DNA from 2 places in the Granulicatella elegans genome. Region 1 is predicted to be linked to the other one. Evidence: predicted binding sites of a transcription regulator. Region 1 holds the regulator's gene; the other holds the start of a gene.
What was found. Region 1 encodes HrcA, which represses chaperone genes, less so after heat shock. Its sites were predicted from a motif close to TTAGCACTCNNNNNNNNNGAGTGCTAA; they were not measured.

Region 1 (9,649 bases):
CGGCATAGCAACCGCAAGTACAACCACTTGTTCAATCGTTGATTGGAACATACCAACAACCGCTGAAGCCATAAAGGCTGTAATTAAATTAATTAATAACCAAGGTGTCCGTTTCTTAATAGACTCAATAAATGGGCCACCAATTCTTTCTGACCCTTCAACCCCGCTAATTAAAAGCATATCTTCATGATGCTCTTCTTGAAGAACGTGGACGATATCATCAATGGTAATAATCCCAATTAAAACGCCCTTTGTACTTACTACGGGAACAACTGATAAGTCATATTTTGAAGATAGACGAGCTACTTCCTCTTGGTCTTCTTCAGGTACAACAGAAATAATATTTGTATGCATTAAATCGTGTAAACTGACATCTAATTCATTCGTAAATAAGTCACGAATATCAATCCAACCAATTAATTGATTTTGGAATGTTGTGACAAAAATCGTATGAATGACTTCTGTATTTGGAGAAATTTCTCTTAACTTCGATAAAGTTTCTTCAACGGTTAAATGTTCCTTCACAGAAATAAATTCTGTCGTCATAATCCCTCCGGCAGAATCTTGAGGATATTTTAACATCGTTTGAATTTCATCTTGAGAAGAACCCTTCATCATATTCAAATATTTTTTACGAATTCCAATTGGCAGATTTCCTAAAATATCCACGATATCGTCATTAGACATTTGTTGAAATAATAATCCTACACGTCGGAACGGTAGTTTTTCTAACATTCGAATTTGAAGTTCAGGGTCACTCACTTCCAAAATGGAAGCTAATCGTGTATTGGAAATGGTATACATGAAGTTTTTAAGCACTTCATCAGTTACTTCTTCCAATCCTAGAGCAATATCGATTGGATAATTCTGGTTGAATAATTCCCTAATTCTTTTGACATCTTTCGATTCAACCATTTGTTCAATGACTTTGGACATATCCATCATTTATCACTCCATTCTGTAAACATACTATTAGTAGTATACCATATTTTAACAATATAAAAAAAGAGATACCCTCAAGATATCTCTGTTGTTTGATAGATTATTTTACATGAAAAAGCACACGAAGAACAAAAAAGACTTCCTAAAGTAGTATGAGCAATGAGACACCAAAGGTGGCTACTGGCGTCCTATTGCTACAACGGAAAAGTCTATTCTTTACTTAAAACTGTCCTTAAACGCATCCTTCATTTTATCGAAGAAAGTTCCTTCACCCTCAACATGAGTACCCGCTTCTTTTGCGAAAATCTGCATCGCCTCACGTTGCTTATCCGTTAAATGCTTAGGCGTTACAACACGGACCGTAACATGCTGATCACCCATGCCGCCACCATGAAGTCTAGGCGCACCTTTTCCTCTTAAACGAAGAACCGTACCAGATTGAGTACCCGCAGGAACTTTTAATTTTACCTTGCCGTGAACAGTTGGTACATCCACTTCATCTCCTAATGCAGCTTGAGCAAAGTTGATTGGAAGTTCGTAGAAAATATCCGCCCCTTCACGTTCAAATGTATCACTCTTAGCAACACGGAAAATTACATATAAGTCGCCATAAGGGCCGCCATTAACTCCAGCTTCTCCTTGTCCACGTAATGGCATTTGGTTTCCATTTTCAACACCGGCTGGGACTTTCACTTTCACTTTATGCGTTTCTTCTACATGTTTGTGCCCATGACAAGTTTCACATTTTTCTTTGATTTCTTGACCAGTACCACCACAGACATCACACGTTGTTTGAGACATCATTCTACCAAATGGTGTTGCTCTTTCAACATTAATCACACCTGCGCCATGACATTTCGAACAAGTTACTGGATCTGTACCAGGTTTTGCACCCGAACCATGACAAGTTTCACATTCTGCATTACGATGGTAATGGATCACTTCTTCCTTACCAAAAATCGCTTCTTCAAATGTTAAGTCCATGACATATTGTAAATCTGCGCCTTGACGTGGCATATTGGCACGATTTCCACGACGAGCACCGCCGCCACCAAAGAAAGTATCGAAAATATCTTCGAATCCACCTGTGTAACTTCCAGAGAATCCTTGACCTCCGAATCCACCAAAGCCTCCAAAACCTCCACCAGAAAATCCAGAGTTTGGATCATAGGAAGCATGCCCATATTGATCATACGCAGCACGTTTTTGACTATCACTTAAAATTTCATAAGCTTCTGCTATTTCTTTAAATTTTTCTTCCGCTCCAGCTTCTTTATTAATATCTGGATGGTATTGTTTGGATAATTTACGATAAGCTCGTTTTATATCTGCATCAGAGGCATCTTTGGAGACTCCGAGTACTTCATATAAATCACGTTTTGCCACCATCATCCCTCCTTATCATATCATTCTACAAAAGAGCGAGTGGAAGAATTTCTCCCACTCTTATTTGCTCTATATTGCTATATTAGTCTTTTACTTCTTCAAAGTCAGCATCTACTACGCCATCTTGTGATTGAGAGCTTGCTTGTTCAGCACCTGCTCCTTGAGCTGCTTGGCTAGCTGCTGCTGCTTGTTCATATAATTTTACTGATAAGTTTTGAACAACTTCATTTAAAGCGTCACGTTTAGCTTTCATTGCTTCTAAGTCATTTGCTTCTACAGCTGCTTTTAATTCATCACGAGCTGTTTCAGCTTTCTTAACATCTTCAGCATCTACTTTGCCTTCTAAGTCTTTCAATGTTTTATCTACAGTGAAGATTAATTGATCCACTTCATTACGTAAATCTACTTCTTCTTTACGTTTTTTATCTGCTTCAGCATTAGCTTCAGCATCTTTTACCATGCGTTCGATTTCTTCGTCTGATAAACCTGATGAAGATTTAATTGTGATTGTTTGTTCTTTTCCAGTACCTAAGTCTTTTGCACGAACATTTACAATACCGTTTTTATCAATATCAAATGTTACTTCGATTTGTGGCACACCACGAGGTGCAGCTGGGATATCTGTTAATTGGAAGCGACCTAAAGTTTTATTGTCTGCCGCCATTGGACGTTCCCCTTGTAATACGTGAACATCTACTGCTGGTTGGTTATCTGCTGCTGTTGAGAACACTTGTGATTTGCTTGTTGGAATTGTTGTATTACGATCGATTAATTTAGTAAATACACCACCCATTGTTTCAATTCCTAATGATAATGGAGTTACGTCTAATAATACGATATCTTTCACATCACCTGAGATAACTCCACCTTGGATTGCAGCACCCATAGCTACTACTTCGTCAGGATTTACTGATTTGTTTGGTTCTTTACCAGTTTCTTTACGAACAGCTTCTACAACTGCTGGAATACGAGTTGATCCACCAACTAAGATTACTTGGTCGATTTCACTTGCTGATAATCCAGCATCGCTTAATGCACGACGAACTGGTTCTTTTGTACGTTCTACTAAATCTAATGTTAATTGGTCAAATTTAGCACGTGTTAATGTTACTTCTAAGTGTAATGGTCCAGCTTCACCAGCAGTGATGAATGGTAAGCTGATTTGTGTTGAAGTAACACCTGATAAATCTTTTTTAGCTTTTTCAGCTGCATCTTTCAAACGTTGCATTGCCATTTTATCTTGTGATAAATCAATTCCATTATCACGTTTAAATTCAGCAACTAAGAATTCAATAATTTTATTATCGAAATCATCTCCACCTAAGTGGTTGTCTCCTGCTGTTGATAATACGTCGAATACGCCGTCTCCTAATTCTAAGATAGATACGTCAAATGTACCACCACCAAGGTCAAATACTAAGATTTTTTCTTCGTGGTCTACTTTATCTAAACCATATGCTAAAGCTGCTGCAGTTGGTTCGTTAACGATACGTTCTACTTCTAAACCAGCGATACGTCCTGCATCTTTAGTGGCTTGACGTTGAGCATCATTGAAGTAAGCTGGTACAGTAATAACTGCTTTTTCAACTTTTTCTCCTAAATATTCTTCAGCATAGCCTTTTAAGTATTGTAAGATCATTGCTGAAATTTCTTGTGGTGTATATTGTTTTCCTTCGATTTCAACTTTATGAGAAGCATCTCCCATATAACGTTTAATAGAGGAAATTGTATTTAAATTTGTTACAGCTTGACGTTTTGCAACTTCCCCTACTTGAATTTCACCATTTTTGAACGCTACAACTGATGGTGTTGTACGATTTCCTTCTGGATTTGGAATAATTTTAGCTTCATTTCCTTCTAATACAGCAACTGCTGAGTTTGTAGTTCCTAAGTCAATACCAATAATTTTACTCATAATTGTTACACTCCTATAATTTATAATTTTTTACTTGGCTTATTGAGAGACGATAACCATCGCTGGTCTTAATACACGATCTTTCAATACATAGCCTTTTTGAAACACTTGAACAACGACATCACTTTCTTGTCCTTCTTCAGCTGGAACAGCTTGAACAGCGTGATGTTTATTTGGGTCAAATGGTTGATTTAATGCTTCGATTTCTTCAATGCCTTCTTCTTTTAGGGCATATAAGAAACCTTCATATACCATTTCGACTCCTTTTTTCAGATTTTTCGCTTCTTCTGATTCACTAGGTGAAGCAATCGCTCTTTCTAGATTATCAATCACATTCAATAAGTTTTGTGCTAAAGATTGACTACGATACTTTGCTGCATCTTGTCGCTCTTTTGCATTTCGCTTTTGAATATTCGCAATTTCTGCAGATAAGCGATATACTTGGTCATTTAATTGAGAAATTTCTTGTTGTAATTTTTCTTCAACAGAAAGTTCAACTTCTTCGGTTTCTTCGACAGTTTCTTCAAACTCTTCTACTTCAGGAGATTTCTCTTCTTCTACTTCTTGAGTTTGTTGAACGTCTTTTTCTTCATTTGTTTCCAAGCTTCCATCTCCTTTTATAAGTTTCTATAATATTGCTCCATTGTTGTTGTGAGCTCTTCTTGTAATCCTTTGACAATTGATAGAACATTCGAATACGGCATATTTTTAGGTCCTAATAAAGCGATGATTCCTTTATCGTGTTTTGGAGTTTCATAGCTTGCTGTAATAATACTAAATTCTCCTAATAATGGGTCGTTCATCTCAGATCCTAAACGAATTTGGATATCTCGGTTAGAAGGCATCACTAATTCGTGCATCTTTGATTGGTCATCCATTAATCGATAAATTTCTTTTAAATGATGGACATCGGCATGTGAGTCGAAGTAATTTAATAAATATCTTCTTCCTGCAACATGGAGTCTATCTTGTTCAAATTGGTTCATCATATCTTGAATCACTTTGACAATTTGAATTTGAGAATTCATATATCGATTCATTAAAGCTGGTAAATCAGTCTTCAAACGTTGGAGAACAGTTTCTAGTGGCAAGCCAATCAATTCCTCATTGATCATTCGAACGACTTTATCTAAGTCGGAATCATCAATCGCACTTGGAATCGAGTACACTTTATTTTCAACTAAACCATTGCTCATGACTAAAATTGCCATTACTTGGTTTAACCCTAGTCGAACGAGTCGAAATCCAGATAATGTAGCACTCCTTACTGCGGGTCCGATGGAAATCGTTGTGTAATTCGTCAGCGTCGACAATATATCTGCCGAAACTTTAAAGACATCTTGAATTTCCATGGTCGATTGCTGGAAAGTTTCACGGATTTGATTTCGAATGCTTAATGAAACAGGACTGTTCTGAACAGGTAAAATATTATCTAAATAATATCGATACCCTTGATTCGATGGAACTCGTCCTGAAGAGGAATGATTTTTTTCAAGGTATCCCATCTCTTCTAGCTTCATCATTTCATTTCGAATGGTTGCAGAACTTACTGCTAAACCCGTATGCTGCATCAACTTTTTTGATCCAACTGGTTCTAATGTTTCCGTATATAGTTGAATAATCGATTGTAAGATTAGCAATTGTCTATCGGTTAACATTTTGGTCACCTCTCTTTAGCACTTGACTAAGACGAGTGCTAACCACATGTATAATTTATCATATTGGTCAAAGTAAGTCAATAATAAAACACTCGGTCTTTAGTCTGATTTTAAAAATATTTTTGTTATAGAAAAAAGGCTATGTATCGGGATTTCTCCTTTACATAACCTAAAAATATTAAAAATTTTGACTAATAGATGTAGTAGCAAGGTCGCAAGAAGCCAGCTAAAGCTGTCTCATTGATAAAAAACTTATTTTCTACTACATATCCTAATCTTGAATCAACAAGCGTTCCACCCTTTACTGCAATTTTCATCTCTATCACCTCTTGTTCACTTTTTGCTAGTGTAACATAGGATGGTAGAAATGGAAACAAAAGCGTATCAAAAAAACAGTTTGCTCTCGCAAACTGTTTCTTCTCTTTATTCATTATTTAGTTGCACGACGTACGTATGTACCTTCTGAAGTGTTTACTTCTAAGTACTCGCCAGCTTCGATGAAGTCTGGAACGTTTACGACTAATCCTGTTTCCATTGTTGCTGGTTTACCAGAACCTGTAACAGTAGCACCTTTAATTGATGGTTGAGTTTCAGTTACTTGTAATACAACTGTTGAAGGTAATGAAACCCCAATTACTTCTGTTCCGTAGAATTGGATTTTAACTTCCATGTTTTCCAAAATGTATTTCAATTCGTTTTCGATTGTTTCTTCTGGAATTTCATACTGTTCATAGCTTTCTAAGTCCATGAATACACCAACATTATCTTGGCTGTATAAGTATTGAACGTCTTTTGTATCGATGTGAGCACGTTCTACTTTTTCATCAGGTCTCATTGTAGTATCAACTGTTGATCCATTACGAACGTCACGGATTTTCATACGCATTACAGTATTTCCTTTACCTGGTTTGTGGTGGCTGATTTCCAACACTTTAATTAATTTTCCATCAAGAATGAAAGTCATTCCTGCTTTTAAATCACTTACGTTAATCATGTTAACTCTCCTTCGTATTTTGTTTACTATACGTTTATACCATATTTTTTAGAAAAATGCACTAGTCAAGTCCAACTCTGTGGAAAATTTCATCAACTTGTCGAATATGATAGTGATAATCAAAGGCCTCATTCAATTCTTCAGCTGTTAAATGGGACATTATTTCTTCGTGGTTTTCAATAATTTCTCTAAATGAACGTTGTTCATCCCACGCTAAGGCTGTACATGGTTGTACTAAGTCATAAGCTTTTTCACGGCTTAATCCTTTATCAATTAATTTTAATAGAACACGTTGGCTATAAATTAATCCAAATGTTGCATCCATGTTTTTAAGCATACGATCAGGGAATACCGTTAAGTTTTTTACAATATTACCAAAACGATTTAACATATAATTTAATAAAATCGTGCTATCTGGAATAATGATACGTTCTGCAGAAGAATGCGAAATATCTCGTTCATGCCATAAGTTGACATTTTCATACGCTGTTATCATATGTCCACGAATCACTCTTGATAAGCCAGCCATATTTTCTGAACCGATTGGGTTTCTCTTATGAGGCATTGCAGAAGAACCTTTTTGACCTTTTGCGAAAAATTCTTCAACTTCACGTGTTTCTGATTTTTGCAAGCCACGAATTTCTGTAGCGAATTTTTCAATACTCGTTGCAATTAAAGCGATTGTTGAAATATAGTCCGCATGTAAATCTCTCGATAAAATTTGTGTTGAAATTTCTTGTGGCCGAATTTGTAACTTCTCACAAACATATGCTTCTACTGAAGTTGGAATATTGGCAAAAGTTCCAACGGCTCCACTAATTTTACCAGCTTCTACGCCCTGAGCAGCACGTTCAAATCGTTCGATATTCCGTTTCATTTCTGAATACCATAATGCAAGCTTCAACCCAAAAGTCGTTGGCTCTGCATGTACCCCATGCGTTCTTCCCATACATACAGTATATTTATGTTCAAGCGCTTTTTGTTGGACAATCTCTAAGAAACGTCTTAAGTCTTTTCGTAAAATATCATTCGTTTGCTTTAATTGATAGCCATAGGCAGTATCGACAACATCTGTACTTGTTAGACCATAATGAACCCATTTACGTTCTTCCCCTAACGTTTCACTCACAGCACGAGTAAAGGCTACAACGTCGTGTCTTGTTTCTTCTTCAATTTCTAAAATTCTTTCCACTGAAAAACTAGCATTATCACGAATTTTTTGAACATCTTCTTTAGGAATCTCTCCTAACTCTGCCCATGCTTCGCAAGCTAAAATCTCAACTTCTAACCAACAACGATAACGATTTTCATCTGACCAAATATTGGCCATTTCCGGTCTTGTGTAACGAGTAATCATACAAATGCCTCCTATTTTAAAATCATATCTATATGTTCAATTCCAACTAGCTGATAAGGTGGTGACCAAACTTCAAAGCCTAATGATTCGTAAAACTGTTGTAAATACGTTTGTGCATGAATCATAATCGGCTGATCAACATACCATTCCTGACAAATTTCTATCGCTCTTTCTATCAGAGCTCTTCCTTTTCCTTGTTTACGATGAGCTTCATCCACAATGACACGTCCAACATGAGCTCCATCTACTTCTTGGAAGATTCGTAAATAAGCAATTACTTTACCAGTTTCATCTGTTTCGAATAAATGCCACGCTCGTTTATCAATCTCATCTATTTCTTGATAATTTAATTGTTGTTCAACCATAAAGGTTTGAATTCTTGCTTTATAAATTTCAATAACTTCATTTTTCGATAATTCGTCAAAATTTTTCAAGTACCACATATTTAACCTCATTATTTTTCAAAATATTTTTTAGTATTTACTTCATCTTCTTTTAATTGTGCAATAAGTGCTTCTAATCCATCGAATTTTAATTCGTCTCGTAAATAATGCAACCATTTTACTCTTACTGAGAATTCATAAATATCTCTTTGGAAATCTAAAATATAAACTTCAATTGTAATTTTCGTTACATCATTAAACGTTGGATTCACTCCAATCGAAGCCATCGCAGGATACCACTTATCTTCTACTTGAATTTCTACTATGTAAACTCCCTTTTTTAATAAATAAGTGTCCGTTGAAACATCAATATTCGCTGTTGGAAATCCTAATAAGGCACTCCCACGTCCAAAACCATGAACCACTTTTCCAATCATCGTATATTCATAGCCTAATAGTGCATTTGCTTCTTCGATTTGACCGGTTTCTAAATATTGTCGAATAGCGGTTGAACCAATCTTTTGCTCTTCAGTTTGTTGTTCTGAGATTGTTACAATCGAGAATCTTTCTTTTGCATATGTCGGTAATAATTCCATATTGGCAATATCTTTTTTCCCATAAGTATAATCAAATCCAGCTACAACTGCTACAGCATTTAGCCCAACTATGTATTGATCAACAAATTCTTGAGGACTTAATGAAGCAAATTCTTTTGTAAAATCAATAACGTAAAAAATATCTACACCAAATTCTTCTAATAACTCTACCTTTCTTTCAAAGGGTGATAGATATTGTAATTCGTCTGGATCTGCTCCTTGGACGATAATGGAAGGATGATGGTCAAATGACATTAATGCTAATTTAACGCCTAGTTCTTGAGCTTGTTCCTTTGCTTGTTGAATCACTTTCTGATGCCCTAAATGAATCCCATCAAAAAATCCAAGTGCTAACACAATCGGTTCTTGAACAATTTGAGAAGACTGATAAGGATGGGTGATTTTTATAATTTGCATG
Region 2 (9,649 bases), 560 kb from region 1:
AATAAACCTGTTGTTACAGCAACTGCAGCTTTTTCAGGCGAACTACCTGTTGCAAATGCATTCGGAGAGTCATCTTGAATCACAAATATTCTTGGTCTTGGAACTTTTGCAATCATCGCCATATCTTCTACAATATGCCATAATTGCGGTGCTTCATGATATTCTGTCACTTCACGAGCATGATTTAATCGCATCACAACATCTGTTGATTGACTCATCATCATCATGGTATATAGCCCACCTGCCACTAATGCAATAACCATTCCTGCAACAGCATTATCTATTAGTGTGTATCCTAAAGCAATACCTACCAGTAAAAATAATATAAGATAGAATCCTACTACCACCCAAGTTTTTCTTTTATTGGCAGCAATTTGTTCATACATCATCTTCTTCACCTACGCTCAATTTTAAAATTGAACTTTTGGCACTTCACGTGCTTCTGTTGGAATTTCTAACATTGCTTCTTTTGTAAATCCACCAATATTTGCAATAATATTATTTGGAATCGTTTGAATTTTAATGTTATATTGTGCCACGCTTGAATTATATAATTGACGAGAATAAGCAATTTTATTTTCTGTATTTGTTAATTCTTCTTGTAGTTTAATAAAGTTTGTATTTGCTTTTAAATCAGGATAGCTTTCTGATAGCGCAAAAATTGTTTTCAATGTTCCACTTAATTGATTTGAAACATCCATTTTTTCTTGAACAGAAGCATTACTTCCCATATTTGTTAATTGATTTCTCATTGCAATTACTTGAGAAAGTGTTTCTTGTTCATGTTTAGCATAACCTTTAACAGTTTCTACTAAATTTGGAATTAAGTCATTTCTTCTTCCTAATTGAACATCAATTTGAGCAGCAGCTTCGCCTACCCAGTTTTTTAATTTTACTAAGCCATTATATGCAGATACTCCCCAGATAATGATTACTGCAATAATTCCTAAAATAATCCATAATGTCATATTGACACACTCCTTTATATTTTATACAGTTAATTGTAACAAATTGAATCGGTTTTGTAACCTTTTATCGATTGATTGAAATCATTTTATCATATTTATACAAAAATACCTCATACTTTAGACCTAATTTTTGGAGGAAAACATGTCACTCATTCAACAAGCGTTTACAAAAGTACAATTAAATCCTGCTACACCTATCCATCATCAATGGACTATTGGAGACTTGCCTGAAAGTTATTTACAATGGATTCAACAGGAAGGTGCGGGTTATTTTCTTCAATCAAAGATTGATACAATCGAATCTACTCGTTTTGGATTAGACTATACTCTATTAAATGGCATTGCAGGATTAGAACAGGGAAATTGGATGAGTTTATTGGATAACTATTTTTTACCTGAAGAAACGGGGTTGCCTAATTACTTTATTCCATTTTTTAAAGATGAATCTGTTTACTATTGTTTTGATTATCTTGAAAAAAGAAAAGAACCTACCATTCGTCTCATAGATGTAGAAATGGATCAATGGCTAACGATTGCTTCTTCCTTTGAGGACTTAATCGATTCTCTAAAACCTCATACTGAACTAGTAACATTCGACCATCGTCATTGGGTAAGCCTTCATACTCGCAGACAACAATTAGGGTTATTTCATCCTGATAATTTTCAAATACTGTTAGAAATTGAAGAGGAAGAAGATTTTAACAGTTATATTTACTGGCTTGCGAAAGGCTTAGAACAAAATCCCCCAATTTCTTCCATTGCACAAGAAGCACTCGATTTTTTATTGGAATACCGAAAACAAGAATTAGAAAACTCTCCAGCATACAAATTGATTCAACAGAATTAAACGAATAATGGATAGACAAAGAACAAGACTTTCTGGTATAGTAGTAGCGATACTCATTGCTACTACTATACCAGAAAGTCTATACGTACTTTATAAAGAGTCCTCGATTAAAAACCCCAACTTTCTCAAAGCTCGTTCAATTTCATCTAAATCTTGCTTCGTATCAGCTTCCACTAAATGATAATGAACCCCATCCGTAATCTCAGACAATGGACGAAATTCCGTTTCCTCTACTTGCTTCATAAAATGAACAATATCTCTACGACAAGTCATTTTCAATAATGTTTGAATTTCCCCATAAACAGGATGATCCACTAATACCGTTTTAACTCTTCCACCATTATCCACAATAGCAACTAACTCTTCTTCAATATCATCAATCGTATGTTTCACTTTAAACAAACGATGCATTTGTTGCGGTTGCTTAGAAGCAGAATGAATATATCCTCGATTCGTCGAAATAATTTCTTCCCCATCTGCACGCAAAATTGCAATATCCTGAACAATAATTTGTCTTGTCACATGAAAATGGTCCGCTAATTGCTGTCCGTTAATCGCTGATGAAGATTCTTTTAATAAAGTCAATAATTGCTTTCTACGTGTAATGGTCACTATTAACCCTCTCTCTTATGAATTTTCTGTAAAGAACGATAAATACCAATCGCTATTACATAGTCTACCATACTATGAATCATCGTACCAACTCCCACTAAGACAAATAAGACATACAATAATTTTTGAAGATCTTGTCCTGTCACACTATAAAAGACAAAACATACAAAAACTTCACCTATCGCATGGATAATTGCTAAAACAATATTAAATAACCAGGAAGATTTTTTATTTTCTAAAATATTCGGGAATTTTCTAAAATAAAGCGCCCCTAATGTCCCAAATAAAATATGAGAAAAAGCTCGTAATACAATAATAAATGGAAAACCCGCTAATAAAAATCCAAGTGTTGAACCTAATACAACAAATACCGTCATCCAAGGAGAAAGAAACATCGCAATAAATATAGCTACGTGACTTCCTAAAGTATAGGATGCCGGTGGAATGACAATTTTGAATGGCATTATAATCGGAACTACAATCGCAATTGCTGTTAGTAAGGCTGTTAACGTTAAAAATCTATTTTTCTTCATTTTAAAAAACTCCTTTTCTGTATATACAGTAGTGTATACCATGACTTTACAGAATTCAATACTATTTTATGAATTTAAGAGAATTTTTATTATGAAAAAAGGAAAAAGACTTCTCGCTGCAGCTTGCGTCCATAGCTACTTCTGAGAAGTCTAGTTTAAAGTTTTATCCGATTACATCATACCCATTCCTGGATCCATTCCAGGCATTGCTGGTGCAGCGGGGATTGGTTTATCTGCAACAACTGCTTCTGTTGTTAATAATAAAGCAGATACAGATGCTGCATTTTGTAAAGCAGAACGAGTTACTTTAGTAGGATCTACAATTCCTGCTTCAATCATATTTACCCATTCATCACTTGCTGCATTATATCCAATTCCTAACTCTTGATTCTTCAAATGAGCCACAATTACAGAACCTTCTAATCCAGCATTTGTTGCAATTTGACGAAGTGGTTCTTCTAATGAACGAGAAACAATTTTCGCTCCAGTTGCTTCATCACCTTCTAATTCTAAAGCATCTACTGTTTTTTGAACATTCACTAGTGCAGTTCCACCACCAGAAACGATTCCTTCTTCAACAGCAGCACGTGTGGCATTTAAAGCATCTTCAATACGTAATTTTTTCTCTTTCAATTCTGTTTCAGTTGCAGCACCTACTTTAATAACAGCTACTCCACCTGATAATTTTGCTAAACGTTCTTGTAATTTTTCACGATCAAAATCACTTGTTGTATCTTGTGCTTGAGAACGAATTAAAGCTACACGATTCGCAATTAATTCTTTTGAACCTGCACCTTCAACAATTGTTGTATTATCTTTAGAAACAACTACTTTTCCAGCTGTACCTAATTGTGCTAATGTAGCATCTTTTAATTCTAAGCCTAAATCTTCTGTAATAACTTGAGCTCCTGTTAATACAGCAATATCTTCTAACATCGCTTTACGGCGGTCACCAAATCCTGGAGCTTTAACAGCAACTACATTAAATGTTCCACGTAATTTATTTAAAACTAATGTTGGCAATGCTTCTCCATCTACATCGTCCGCAATAATTAATAATGCACGACCTTGTTGAACGATTTGTTCTAATAATGGAATAATTTCTTGAATATTAGAAACTTTTTTATCTGTAATTAAAATAAATGGATTGTCTAGATGAGCCACCATTTTATCATTATCTGTTACCATATATTGAGATAAGTAACCACGATCAAATTGCATTCCTTCTACAACATCTAATTCCGTTTCAATACCTTTTGATTCTTCAATTGTAATAACACCATCGTTGCCTACTTTTTCCATTGCTTCTGCAATTAAACTACCGACTTCTTGAGATCCTGAAGAAATAGCCGCTACTTGCGCAATTGCTTCTTTTGATTCTACAGGACGAGAAATTTTGTGTAATTCTTCTACAGCAGCACGTGTCGCTAATTCAATTCCACGACGAATGCCTACTGGATTTGCCCCTGCAGTTACATTTTTTAAACCTTCACGAACGATTGCTTGCGTTAAAACTGTTGCAGTTGTTGTTCCATCTCCGGCAATATCATTTGTTTTAGATGCTACTTCTGCGACTAATTTTGCACCCATATTTTCAAAATGATCTTCTAATTCAATTTCTTTTGCAATTGTTACCCCATCATTTGTGATTAATGGAGAACCAAATGCTTTTTCTAATACAACATTACGACCTTTAGGCCCTAAAGTTACTTTTACTGTATTTGCTAAAATATCTACTCCACGTAGCATCGATGCTCTTGCATCTTCCGAAAACTTAATATCTTTTACCATTTTTCAGTTCCTCGCTTTCTTATTGTACAATTGCAATAATATCTTGTTCTTTTACAATAATATATTCTTGACCATCTAATTTCACTTCAGTTCCTGTATATTTTTCAAAGACAACACGGTCTCCTACTTGAACTTGACGATCTTTTTCTTCTGTAAATTCACTCACAGCTAATACTGTCGCAAATTGTAATTTTTCTTGTGCAGCAGTTGGTAAAAATAATCCTCCCGCTGTTTTTTCTTCTTGTTCTACCATTTGAATAACAACACGATCTTTTAACGGTTTTAACATATTCATTCCTCCTTAATTTTTTAGCACTCTTTGCACTCAAGTGCTAACCACATTACTATAGTACTCATTTGGTCAAAAAAAATCAAGAAAAATCACTTGAAAAATATGCTGCAATCTTGTAAGATTTTTTTAAGGAATAATGATGGGGAGGACTTTTTTATGATTAGCAAACGACAGTTTTTTGTACATTGTATTTTAGAAATTTTAATTGCTAGTTTCTTTATTTTTTTAGCAGTACTACTTCTTCCCATTCGTGGTTGGGAATTTGCAACCATCTTTTGTTGTGTTTTTGCCACATTTAGTATTTCAAATGCAATTCGAATGGTACAATCTTATCTTGCTATGAGAAAATTTATTAATGAAACAGTAAATTTATTAGAAAAAAGTGCCCATCTTTATGAATTAGAAGATGATGATGATGATAACTCATCAAAAGAATAAGAGAGGTTACCAACTTGAATAAAAAACTCTTAATCTATTCACTAGAAACTACTTGTATCCTTATCATTCTTGTTATGCTTTACGCAAGCTTAACGAATAAATCTATGTTAGATTTTGTTTATATTGGAAATTCTTTAACACTACTAAGTTTCCCTTTTTTAATGATTGGCTTAACTCTATTAGTCATTCAATCTGGAAATTTTGACTTTTTCCTGTATAGTTTACGTTCAAAGAAAAAAGGGTATGTTCCACAAAAGAAAAAATCGTATCAGTCTATTATTCATTTTTGTTTATGGACTTTTGCATTGTTATGGATTATTTCAATTCTATTAACATCTCCAATAATTTTTAAATAATCAACAAAAAAAGTGACGTCTGCATCAATAGCACGTCACTTTTTATATTACTTAGGAAAAACTTTGCATAGTAGATAAGGCATGAAACAACAAAGCTGTTTGCTGGCGTCGTCTATTCCTATATAGCAAAGTCTATCTCTAGTTCTCCTCAAAATAATCGAACAAATCTTTCACCACGCCACTTCGAACAATCGTATCAATTTGCTTCATCGCAAAATAAACACTACTTGCACTAGAAGAACCATGCGCCTTCACTACAGGAGCTTTCAATCCAAATAAAACAGCCCCACCAAATTGCGAATAATCCAAAGTATTTTTCAATGAACGGAAAGTATCCTTTAATAATAAAGCCCCCAGTTTACCTGTAATACCCTGACTTAAAATATTCTCCTTCAATAAACTCATCATTGTTAAAGCAGTACCTTCAATCGTTTTTAAAACAGCATTCCCTGTAAAACCATCTGTTACAACAACATCTGCAATTCCATTTAAAATTTCTCTTGCTTCAACATTTCCAACAAAATGAATCGATGAATTTTCTTGAAGAAGTGGATAAACACTTTTGACTAAATCATTCCCTTTCCCTTCTTCAGTACCATTATTTAATAAACCAACTGTTGGATTTTCAATATTTAATACATATTTTGCATAATAAGAACCTAAGACTGCAAATTGTTCTAAATTTTGTACTTTACATTGAGCATTTGCACCAACATCCATTAAAATAAATTGACGATTTTCCTTTCCAACAACGGGTAAAACTGGCATTAAACCTGGACGATCAATTCCTTTAATACGACCAACAATTAATAAACCACTTGCTAATAATCCACCAGTATTTCCTGCTGAAAATAGAGCATCTGCTTCGCCATCTTTCACGGCTTGAGCTGCAACTACCATAGAAGCATCTTTTTTACGACGAACAGCCTTAACAGGTTCATCTTCACTCGTTACTTTTTCACTACAATGAATAATTCTAATATTCGGCAGTGTTTCTGTCATCACCGCTTGAATACTTTCTTGATCTCCATATAATTGAAATTCATTTTCTGGATATTCTTTTGCAGCTTGAATAGCACCTGCTACAATTTCTTTAGGAGCATTGTCTCCACCCATCGCATCAATGGCAATTCTAACCATTTATAACTTCCTCCGTTTCACGACTTGTTTGTTCAATAAATTCTTGTATTTCTTTATAAGCTACACTGTCTTCTTCTTCGATAACAAATGTAATAGCATCTTCTCTTGCTTGTTCTAGTATATCATAATCTTGTACAATGTCAGCCACTTTAAACTCTGGAATCCCTGATTGTCGTAATCCAAAAACGTCACCTGAACCACGTAATTCTAAGTCTTTCTGACTCAGATAAAATCCATCTGTCGATTCACACATAATTTGCATTCTTTGTTTTCCTTGCTCTGTTTTAGGTGATGCAATCAAAATACACGTCGATGCATGTTCTCCACGTCCTACTCGTCCTCTTAACTGATGTAATTGAGCTAATCCAAATCGATCTGCATCTAATATGACCATGACAGTAGCATTTGGCACGTCAACTCCGACTTCAATAACGGTTGTAGAAACTAGTACTTGTACATCGTTCTTTTGGAAAGCAGTCATAACACTTTCTTTTTCATCACTTTTTAAACGTCCATGTAATAATCCTACTGACAAACGATTTTCAAATCGTTTAGAAATCATTTCATAAATTTCAGTAGCATTTTGAACATCTAAATTTTCACTTTCTTCAATTAAAGGAGAGATGACATAAGCTTGTCTGCCAGCTTGAACTTGTTTTTCAACATAATCGTAGACTTTTTCCAACTCTTGTTCTTTGACCCAAAATGTTTGAATCGGTTGTCGTCCTTTAGGAGCTTCTTTTAAGATGGATGTATCCATTTCTCCAAAAGTCGTAATGGCTAGTGTTCTTGGAATTGGAGTTGCTGTCATTTGCAACACATTTACTCCTATTCCTTTTTGAGCTAATTGTGCTCTTTGCTTCACTCCAAAACGATGCTGTTCATCAATAACAATAAAAGCTAAATCGTGATAAATGACATCTTCCTGGAATAAGGCATGCGTCCCCACTAACAGTTGAAGTTCTCCATTTTCTAATTGCTCTAATAACTGCCGTCTTTCTTTTAAAGTTGTTGTTCCAGTAAGTTTTCCAACTTTTATTTCTGTCTCTTTTGTTAAGGTACAAATAGTTTCATAATGTTGGTCTGCTAATAATTCTGTTGGAACCATTAAGCAAGCCTGTTTTCCTGTTAAAGCAGTCGCTACCATTGCAATTGTGCCAACAACCGTTTTCCCGCTTCCTACGTCTCCTTGTAATAATCGACTCATTTCATACGGAGCTCTTAAGTCATAGCAAATTTCATTGACAACTTTCTTTTGTCCTTCAGTTAGTGTAAAAGGTAAAGTTTGAATAAATGCCTTTAATGCAGTATTTTCATATAAAATACTTTGTCCTTGTTTTGAATGATGTCTCTTCTTTTTTAAGCTTTGTAGTTTTAACTGGTAACAAAATAATTCTTGATATACTAATTGCTGTCTAGATTGTTTTGAATGACGTTCATCTTTTGGAAAATGCATCCCTTCCACAGCTTCTGGATGTGATAATAATTGTCTTTTTTTCTGAATGGAAGCAGGTAATGGATTTGGAATATTTTCTTTATACAACGGTAAAGCTGTTTGAATCAATTTCAACAATGTACTTTGTCGAATGGATTTATTTGTTCGGTATACCGCTTCAAAATTGGACGTTTTCCCCATATCTTCTTTAGTTGAAATGATTTTCATCCCCATTAAAGTGGAGCGTTTGGCATCCCATTTCCCAAAAATAATACATTCTTGATGTTGGATTAATTTATTTTTTAAATAGGGTTGGTTAAAAAAGGACACTTGGATGACTTGTTCTCCAATCGCCATTCGACAGGAAATTCGGTTTTTCTTAAATCCATAATAATGAACAACTGGTTCTGTTACAATAATTCCTGCTAATGTCACTTTTTCTTGATCCATAATAGTTGAAACATCTCTTACTTGAAGGTCTTCGTATCGAAATGGAAAATGTGTTAATAAGTCATAAATGGTATCAATGCCTAAGTCATGTAATGGTCCCATTCGTTTAGGTCCTACACCCGATAAAAATCTTACTGATTGAAATATTGTTTTATCCATTTCTTCACCTCCAAACATTCTATTCTTTTATAGTTTAGATAGGAAAAGACATACTGTCAACTGTTGTTAAAAGGAAAATAGACAAGAAATTTTATTGTAGCAAAAGGACGGCAGCAAACCTTCGGTTTCATGCCTAAACTTTGAGCCTAGGGTCTCAAAGTTTCCTGTAATATGAACCGAAATGGTTCATATTACTAATGCTACTATAAATTTTCTTGTCTATTTTTACGATTCTTTCGTTTAGAATTACAGAAATTTCATAGTAGCAATAGCCAGTAGCCTCGCAAGCGAGACTACTGGCTATTGCTACTACTGTTTCTATCATCAAAAAAAGACTGGACGTTTTCCATCCAGTCTTTCTAATATTCTATTCTACTGCTAATAAATATGCATATACAGGTTGTAAACCTTCATGTAATTCTACTTCAATATCTGGGAAATGTTCTTCAACATAAGAAACAATTTCTTCTGCTTCAGATACTTCTACATCTTCCCCAACTAAAATGGTTAAAATTTCAGATTCATCATTCACCATTTTCGCAATTGTATCAATTGTCGCTTGTTTACGATCTGGTACATTAATTAAAATTTTACCATTTACAATACCCATGAAGTCCTGTTCTTTAAT

Region 2: the regulator HrcA is predicted to act here: its motif matches at 5,061-5,087, upstream of LK443_RS05095 (co-chaperone GroES).

What each region holds. Positions count from the first base shown of each region.
Region 1 covers NZ_CP085953.1:1,567,586-1,577,234, forward strand. The annotation lists gene mgtE (magnesium transporter) at 1-936, opposite strand, end outside; gene dnaJ (molecular chaperone DnaJ) at 1,159-2,331, opposite strand; gene dnaK (molecular chaperone DnaK) at 2,411-4,243, opposite strand; gene grpE (nucleotide exchange factor GrpE) at 4,283-4,846, opposite strand; gene hrcA (heat-inducible transcriptional repressor HrcA) at 4,861-5,901, opposite strand; gene LK443_RS09390 (hypothetical protein) at 6,093-6,218, opposite strand; gene efp (elongation factor P) at 6,332-6,895, opposite strand; gene purB (adenylosuccinate lyase) at 6,957-8,252, opposite strand; gene LK443_RS07810 (GNAT family N-acetyltransferase) at 8,264-8,695, opposite strand; gene ribF (riboflavin biosynthesis protein RibF) at 8,707-9,648, opposite strand.
Region 2 covers NZ_CP085953.1:1,003,811-1,013,459, reverse strand. The annotation lists gene htpX (zinc metalloprotease HtpX) at 1-389, opposite strand, end outside; gene LK443_RS05120 (LemA family protein) at 411-968, opposite strand; gene LK443_RS05115 (SMI1/KNR4 family protein) at 1,111-1,815, shown strand; gene LK443_RS05110 (transcription repressor NadR) at 1,906-2,427, opposite strand; gene LK443_RS05105 (ECF transporter S component) at 2,430-2,960, opposite strand; gene groL (chaperonin GroEL) at 3,132-4,751, opposite strand; gene LK443_RS05095 (co-chaperone GroES) at 4,771-5,040, opposite strand; gene LK443_RS05090 (hypothetical protein) at 5,200-5,481, shown strand; gene LK443_RS05085 (hypothetical protein) at 5,643-5,837, shown strand; gene plsX (phosphate acyltransferase PlsX) at 5,976-6,977, opposite strand; gene recG (ATP-dependent DNA helicase RecG) at 6,970-9,021, opposite strand; gene LK443_RS05070 (DAK2 domain-containing protein) at 9,389-9,649, opposite strand, start outside.